2 regions of the Agrococcus versicolor genome follow, and region 2 is predicted to be linked to the other one. Evidence: predicted binding sites of a transcription regulator. Region 2 holds the regulator's gene; the other holds the start of a gene.
The links. Region 2 encodes HrcA, which represses chaperone genes, less so after heat shock. Its sites were predicted from a motif close to TTNGCACTCGNNNNNNNCGAGTGCNAA; they were not measured.
Positions count from the first base shown of each region.

Region 1: the regulator HrcA is predicted to act here: its motif matches at 2,408-2,434, upstream of groL (chaperonin GroEL).

Region 1 is NZ_BAAAQT010000006.1:229,107-233,153, forward strand. It holds gene msrB (peptide-methionine (R)-S-oxide reductase MsrB) at 1-92, opposite strand, end outside; gene ABD249_RS09405 (DUF3263 domain-containing protein) at 198-440, shown strand; gene ABD249_RS09410 (LytR C-terminal domain-containing protein) at 437-949, shown strand; gene ABD249_RS09415 (cold-shock protein) at 1,038-1,250, shown strand; gene ABD249_RS09420 (DUF3048 domain-containing protein) at 1,281-2,327, shown strand; gene groL (chaperonin GroEL) at 2,472-4,047, shown strand, end outside.
Region 2 is NZ_BAAAQT010000006.1:756,259-760,305, reverse strand. It holds gene ABD249_RS11980 (16S rRNA (uracil(1498)-N(3))-methyltransferase) at 1-505, opposite strand, end outside; gene ABD249_RS11975 (DnaJ C-terminal domain-containing protein) at 505-1,593, opposite strand; gene hrcA (heat-inducible transcriptional repressor HrcA) at 1,590-2,615, opposite strand; gene ABD249_RS11965 (DUF4870 domain-containing protein) at 2,743-3,468, shown strand; gene hemW (radical SAM family heme chaperone HemW) at 3,478-4,047, opposite strand, start outside.

The DNA of each region.
Region 1 (4,047 bases), 530 kb from region 2:
CGCTCGGTGCCCGCCTGTCGGAGGACCTGGTACGCCTCCGGAGACAGGCGCTCGCGCCACTGCTCGTCGGACGGGGCCTGGAAGTCGCTCATGCCTCGATCGTACGCGCCGGCAGGGCTGCGCGACGTGTCGTCGCGTACGCCGTGCGCGAAGGCCCGAGCGCGAGCGGCGAGCGACGATCGCTATGATCGGGGGTCATGTCCGAGCCCGAGGACGCGGACGCCCTCACCGCGGTGCAGCGCTCGATCCTCGACTTCGAGCAGTCGTCGCGCACGCATGCGGGTGCGAAGGCCGGAGCCATCCGCGAGCGATTCGGATGGTCCACGACCCGCTACTACCAGCAGCTCAACGCGCTCATCGACACGGAGGCCGCCCTGCGATACGACGCCCTGCTCGTCCGCAGGCTCCAGCGCATCCGCGATCGCGGGGAGGCATCGTGACCGACCGCTTCGACCAGCCGCCCAGGCTCGGCCGCGTCGGCGTGCACCGCGAGCCCGAGCGCGGCTGGTGGCGCTGGTGGATGACGGTCGTCGTGGCGGCGGCCGCGTGCGTCGTGCTCGTCGTCGGCGGGCTCGGCGCCCTGCAGCTGCTGCGCGTGAGCGACGTCGACACGAGCATGCCGACCGGCCCCGAGCCGATCACCGATCCCACGGCGCTGCCGGAGGGCACGACGATCACGGTGCTCGACGCATCCGGCGTCGGGGCGGCCGGCGAGGTCGCGGCGGCGCTGCAGGCGGCCGGATGGCCCGTCGCGGCGATCGCCGACGCGAGCGAGCAGCGCGCGACGACGACCGTGTACTTCCAAGGCGAGCTCGAGCCGTACGCGCTCGGCGTCGCGCAGACCATCGGCGTCGGCGGCGCCGAGGCGACCGACCAGCCGCTGTCGGGCTCGACGATCACGGTGATCGTCGGCACGGGCGTCGACCCCGCACCCTCCGCCTCCCCCTGAGGCGCGTCCCCATCGTCCTGAGGGCGTCCCCCAGGGAGCCCCTCTAGTCTCGCGGGACGACGACGTGGCGAGACGAGGGAGGGGCGCGATGCCCAGCGGCACCGTGAAGTGGTTCGATCGCGAGAAGGGGTTCGGGTTCGTCGTCGTCGACGACACCGCGGACGAGCTCTTCGTGCACTACCGCGACATCGCGATGGACGGCTTCCGCGTGCTCGCCGAGGGCCAGCGCGTCGACTTCGTCGTGGGCGACGGCGACCGGCCGCAGGCCCGTGAGGTCGTCCCCGGCGAGCCTCGGCGATAGCGCCGCTCGACACGGCCTAGTCTGGCGCGCATGCGTGCATCCCGAGCGTCCCGAGCCACCCGCAGCGCGGCGATCCTCATCGTCGCGGGCGTCCTGCTGACGGCGTGCGCCGGCGAGCCGGAGGCGACGCCCTCGCCGTCGCCGTCCGCGAGCGCCACGCCGAGCGCGGCCCCGGCCGAGCCCGAGCCCGAGGTCGTCACGGCGCCGCTCACGGGGGTCGTGCTCGACGCGCCCATCCAGCTGCCGAGCATCTCGGCGAAGATCGACAACCACCCGGATGCGCGTCCGCAGTACGGGCTCGAGTCGACCGACATCGTCTACGAGGAGCTCGTCGAGGGCGGCCTCACGCGCTACGTCGCCGTCTGGCACTCGACGATGCCGCAGCAGATCGGTCCCGTGCGCTCGATCCGCCCGATGGACCCCGCGATCGCGTCGCCGTTCGGCGGCATGATCGCGTTCTCGGGCGGCCAGCCGCACTTCGTCGCCGCCATGCAGGCGACGAACGTCGCGAACGTCATCCACGGTGCCGGCACGCACGACGCCTACTACTCCCGAGGCGGCGCCCATGCCGCGCCGCACAACGTGCTGCTGCAGGCGGCGCAGCTGCAGCAGGACATTGCCTCGATCGCCCCGCCGCAGCCGCAGTTCGCCTACGCCACCGACGCGGCCGCGCCGACGTCGCAGGCCGCCGGCGGCCCGGCGGCGCAGCTGTCGATGGCCTTCTCGCCCTCGCAGTCGCGCCAGTGGGGCTGCGACGCCGCGACGGGCAGGTGGCAGCGCGGCCAGCAGGGCAGCGCCGACCTCGATGCGAACGGCCAGCAGCTGAGCGCCGCCAACGTCGTGGTGCTGCGCGTGGAGGTGCTGCCGAACGGCGACATCCCGCAGACCATGCTCGAGGGTCGCTGGGGCGACGGCTTCGTGGCGAGCGGCTGCAGCTGGGTGCCCGTGACGTGGTCGAAGGCCGACGTCGCGAGCCCCATCCAGGTCGTCGACGCCGCGGGCCAGCCCGTCGTCCTGGCCCAGGGCAACAGCTGGGTCGAGCTCGTCCCGACCACGGGCTCCGCCACCGTCTCCTGACCCGCGCGCGACCCGTGCGCCGCCCGCGGGCGGGCGTCGCGCTCGCTTGCACTCTCGTGCCCTGAGTGCCAGACTCGACCCTGGCACTCGCGACGGTCGAGTGCCAGCAGACGTGTCGACGTGTCCAGGAGGGACGAGACAGCAATGGCAAAGATGATCGCATTCGACGAGGAGGCCCGACGCGGCCTCGAGCGTGGTCTCAACACGCTCGCCGACGCCGTGCGCGTCACCCTCGGTCCCCGTGGCCGCAACGTCGTGCTCGAGAAGAAGTGGGGCGCCCCCACCATCACGAACGACGGTGTGTCGATCGCGAAGGAGATCGAGCTCGACGACCCGTTCGAGAAGATCGGCGCGGAGCTGGTCAAGGAGGTCGCGAAGAAGACCGACGACGTCGCCGGAGACGGCACGACCACCGCGACGGTGCTCGCCCAGGCGCTCGTCCGCGAGGGCCTGCGCAACGTCGCGGCCGGCGCCGACCCCATCAGCCTCAAGCGCGGCATCGAGAAGGCGACCGCTGCGGTCTCCGCAGAGCTCGTCGCGCAGGCCAAGGAGATCGAGACGACCGACGAGATCGCCGCCACGGCGTCCATCTCGGCGGCCGACCCGGAGATCGGCCGGCTCATCGCCGAGGCGATCGACAAGGTCGGCAAGGAGGGCGTCGTCACCGTCGAGGAGTCGAACACCTACGGCACCGAGCTCGAGCTCACCGAGGGCATGCGCTTCGACAAGGGCTTCCTGTCGCAGTACTTCGTGACGGACCCCGACCGCCAGGAGACGGTGTTCGAGGACGCCTACGTCCTCATCGCCAACCAGAAGATCTCGGCGATCAAGGACCTGCTCCCGATCGTCGACCAGGTGATCCAGGCGGGCAAGCAGCTCGTCATCATCGCCGAGGACGTCGACGGCGAGGCCCTGGCCACGCTCGTCGTGAACAAGATCCGCGGCATCTTCAAGTCGGTCGCCGTCAAGGCTCCCGGCTTCGGCGACCGCCGCAAGGCGCAGCTCGCCGACATCGCCATCCTCACCGGTGGCGAGGTCATCTCCGAGGAGCTCGGCCTCAAGCTCGAGGGCGTCCAGCTCTCGCAGCTCGGCCGTGCGCGCAAGGTCGTCATCACGAAGGACGAGACCACGATCGTCGAGGGTGCCGGCGAGGCCGAGGCCATCGCCGGTCGCGTCCGTCAGATCCGCTCGGAGATCGAGGCGACCGACTCGGACTACGACCGCGAGAAGCTGCAGGAGCGCCTCGCGAAGCTCGCCGGTGGCGTCGCCGTCATCCGTGCGGGTGCCGCGACCGAGGTCGAGCTCAAGGAGCGCAAGCACCGCATCGAGGACGCCGTCCGCAACGCGAAGGCCGCCGTCGAGGAGGGCATCGTCGCCGGTGGTGGCGTCGCGCTCATCCAGGCCGGCAAGGCTGCGTTCGCGAAGCTCGAGCTCACGGGCGACGAGGCGACGGGCGCGAACATCGTCCGCGTCGCGATCGACGCGCCGCTCAAGCAGATCGCCCTCAACGCGGGCCTCGAGCCCGGCGTCGTGGTCGAGAAGGTGCGCTCGCTCGAGCCGGGTCACGGCCTCAACGCCGCGACCGGCGAGTACGTCGACATGCTCGCCGCCGGCATCGCCGACCCGGTGAAGGTCACGCGCTCCGCGCTGCAGAACGCCGCGTCGATCGCCGGCCTCTTCCTCACGACCGAGGTCGTCGTCGCCGAGAAGCCCGAGCGGA
Region 2 (4,047 bases):
GCACGACGAGGCGCCAGCGATCGGCGAGGGCTGCGAGCGACCGCGTGTCGATGGCCTCGACGACCTCGGGCACGTGGGCGCGCAGCGACTGCTTGCCCGCCTCGCGCACGATCGTGCGCCACCGGGCGAGGGACTTCGCGGCCCGTTCGCCGCGCCACGTCACGATCGAGCGCTGCGCCTGCCACGGCACGACGACGTCGACGCCGAGCTCGGTCGCCGCCTGGATCGCCAGCTCGGCGCGATCGCCCTTCGCGAGCGCCTGCGCGAGCCCGATCCGCGGCGTCGGCACGGGGTCGTGCCGGATGGCGCGCACCTCGAGCGCGACCTCGGGCCGCACCTCGGCGAAGACGGCCTCGCAGACGGTGCCGCGTCCGTCGGCGACGAGCACGTGCTCGCCGACGCGGGCGCGGCTGACGGTCGCGGCGTGCCTGGCGTCGTCCGCGCCGAGCACCACGCGGTCCCCCACGGCGACGTCGAGCGCCTCGACGTAGTAGCAGTGCGCCATCAGAACCGCAGGAACCGATCCCGGAGCTTCGAGAAGAGGCCCTGCTGGAACTGCGCCATGCGCGGCGCCGGCGGCTTCATGCGATCGCGCAGCTGCTCGAGCAGGTCGACCGACTTGCGATCGAGGCGCGAGGGCGTCACGACCTGCACGCCGAGGCGCAGGTCGCCGCGGCCCGCGCCGCGCAGCCTGCCCACGCCGCGTCCGGCGACCGTCACGACGTCGGCGCTCTGCGTGCCGGCCTCGATGTCGATCGTCACCGGGCCGTCGATCGACTCGATCGTCGCGTGGGCACCGAGCGCGGCGTCGACCATCGAGACCTCGACGGTGCCGAGCAGGTCGTCGCCGTCGCGGCTGAAGACGTCGTGGTGCGTGACGTGCACCTCGAGGAAGAGCGTGCCGGGGTCGCCGCCGGCCTCGCCGACCTCGCCCTGGCCGGGCAGCTGGATGCGCAGGCCCGTGTCGACGCCCGCGGGGATGTCGACGGGGATCGTGCGCTCGGCGCGGACGCGGCCGTGGCCGGCGCACGTCGGGCACGGGTAGGGGATGACGGTGCCGTGGCCTTGGCACGAGCCGCACGGCTGGCTCGTGACGACGTTGCCGAGCAGCGAGCGCACCTGGCGCTGCACGTGCCCGGAGCCCTGGCAGATGTCGCACGTCTCCTCGCGCGTGCCCGGTGCCGCGCAGCGGCCCTCGCACGTCTCGCACAGCACGGCGGTCTGCACGCGCAGGTCGCGGTGCACGCCGAAGACGACGTCGTGCAGGTCGAGGTCGATGCGCAGCAGCGAGTCCTGGCCGGGCCGCCGGCGCGGCCTGGGGCCCTGCTGGCGGCCGCCGCCGCCGTTGAAGAACTGCTCGAAGATGTCGCCGAGCCCGAAGCCCGCCGTCTGCGGCCCGCGGTCGTAGTCGGCGCGCGACTGCGCATCCGACAGCACGTCGTAGGCGTGCGTCACGTCCTTGAAGCGCTCGGCCGCGTCGCTCGACGGGTTCACGTCGGGGTGCAGCTGCCGCGCGAGCTTGCGGTAGGCACGCTTGATGTCGTCCTGGCTGGCCTCGCGGGGCACGCCCAGGACCTCGTAGTGATCGCTCATCGCTCCTCGTCGTCGAGCAGCCGCGTGAGGTACCGCGCCACTGCGCGGACGGCTGCCATGTTCGATGCGTAGTCCATGCGGGTCGGTCCGAGCACGCCGACGCGACCGGCCTCGTGGCCGCCGGCGCCGTAGGCGCCCGTCACGATCGACGTCTGCTCGAGCCCGTCCGCCATCTCGCGCCCGATGCGGGTCGCGACGGCGGACGCCTCGGCATCCATCTCGCCGAAGAGGCGAAGGAGCGTGACCTGCTCCTCGATCGCCTCGAGCACGAGCGTGACGGAGCCGGAGAGGTCGTGACGGCCGCGCACGAGGTGCGAGGCGCCTGCGATGACGAGCCGGTCGCCCGCGGTGGGCGCGAGCGCCTCGCCGAGCGCGACGACGACCCTGGCGGTCGCGGTGGCGACCGCGGGGTCGGCACCCTCGACGACGGCGACGAGGGACTCCTCCGCGTCGGTCGTGGGCTTGCCGGCGACCGCGACGTCGAGCGCGCGGCCGATCGCCTGCGCCGCGTCGCCCTCGACCTGCTGCCCCGCGTCGACCATGCGCTGCTCGACGCGGCCCGAGTCGAGGATGACGACGAGGAGCAGGCGCGACGCCGCGAGCTGCACGACCTCGACGCGGCGCACGCGCGCCTTCGCGACCGACGGGTACTGCGCGAGCGCGACCTGGTTCGTGAGCTGCGACAGCAGGCGCACCGAGCGCGCCATGACGTCGTCGAGGTCGTCGGCCTCGTCGAGGAAGCGCGCGATGGCCTGGCGCTGCGCGGGGGACAGCGGCTGCATGCCCTGCAGCCGGTCGACGTAGACGCGGTAGCCCTTGTCGGTGGGGATGCGGCCGGAGGACGTGTGCGGCGCGACGATGAGCTCGGCCTCCTCGAGCATCGCCATGTCGCCGCGGATCGTCGCGGCGCTCACGCCGAACGAGTGGCGCTCGACGATGGTCTTCGAGCCGACCGGCTCGCTCGAGGCGACGTAGTCCTGCACGATCGCACGCAGCACCTGGAGTCCGCGATCCGTGACCATCGTCCCCCCTCGTCTGGCACTCGCCGTTCCTGAGTGCCAATCGTACCGCGATCGGTGGGTGCGTTCCCAGCCTCGCGCGACCATGATGGACCCAGCCGCACCCGGCACCTTGATCGAGAGGTTCGACATGACCGACCCCAACGGCCCCGCCGCGGCGCCGGACGAGCCGCAGGCTCCGCAGTTCGGTGCGCCCCCGCAGGGCGGCGCGCACCAGACGGCACCGGCCGCCGGCGAGCCCGCGCAGCCCTTCTCGAGCCCCGCGCCCGGCGCCCCCTCCTCCGGCGCACCCGGGCAGCAGGTCCCGCCGCAGCAGCCCTTCGGAGCTCCCGGCCAGCAGGCTCCCGGCCAGCCGCCCTACGGCGCACCCGGCCAGCAGCCGCCGTACGGCGCACCCGGCCAGCAGGCTCCGTACGGCGCACCCGGTCAGCAGCCCTACGGCGCGCCGCAGTACGGCGCCCCCGGTCAGCCGCAGTACGCCGCCGGCGCGCCCATGTCGCCGCAGGACGAGAAGCAGTGGGCGATGTTCGGCCACCTCGGCGGCATCGCATGGGTCATCGGCCTCGGCTGGCTCGGCCCGCTCATCGTCTACCTGATGTACAAGGACCGCAGCGCGTTCGTCCGGCAGGAGTCGAAGGAGGCGCTGAACTTCCAGATCCTCATGACGATCATCTCGGTCGGAGGATCGATCGTCGTCGGCATCCTCACCGTCATCACGTTCGGCATCGCGAGCATCCTCTACCTCGCGGTCGCGGCAGCCCCGCTGCTCGGCATCATCTTCGGCATCGTCGGCGGCGTGCGCGTCAACGCGGGCGGCTCGTACCGCTACCCGTTCAACTGGCGCATCGTCAAGTAGCGCCGACGGTCACGTCGACGACGTGAGCCGACGCACCACGACGTCGGCCAGCAGCCGCCCTGCGAGGCTCGGAGCGATCCGGCCGCGCAGGGCGGCCTCCTCGTCCAGCAGCCCGTCCGCCAGCAGCTGCGGCACCGCCGCGACGCCGTCGGCGTCGAGCACGTCCATGGGCAGGCCGGCGCGGATGCGCGTCTCGAGCAGGACGCGCTCGACGCGCCGCGTCTCGTCGTCGAGCACCTCGCGCGCGAGCGCGGGCGACTCGCCACCGGCGAGCCGCTGGGCGTACGCCGCGGGGTGCTTGACGTTCCACCAGCGCACGCCGCCGACGTGGCTGTGCGCGCCCGGTCCGACGCCCCACCAGTCCTCGCCGTGCCAGTACGAGAGGTTGTGCCGCGACACGGCGCCGCCGCGCGCCCAGTTCGACACCTCGTACCAGTCGTAGCCGGCGGCCGCGAGCGTCGCGTCGGCCGCCTCGTACATCGCCGCGTGCAGGTCGTCGTCGACGGGCGCCACCTCGCCGCGGCGGATCTGGCGCGCGAGCGCCGTGCCGTCCTCGACGATGAGCGCATAGGCGGACAG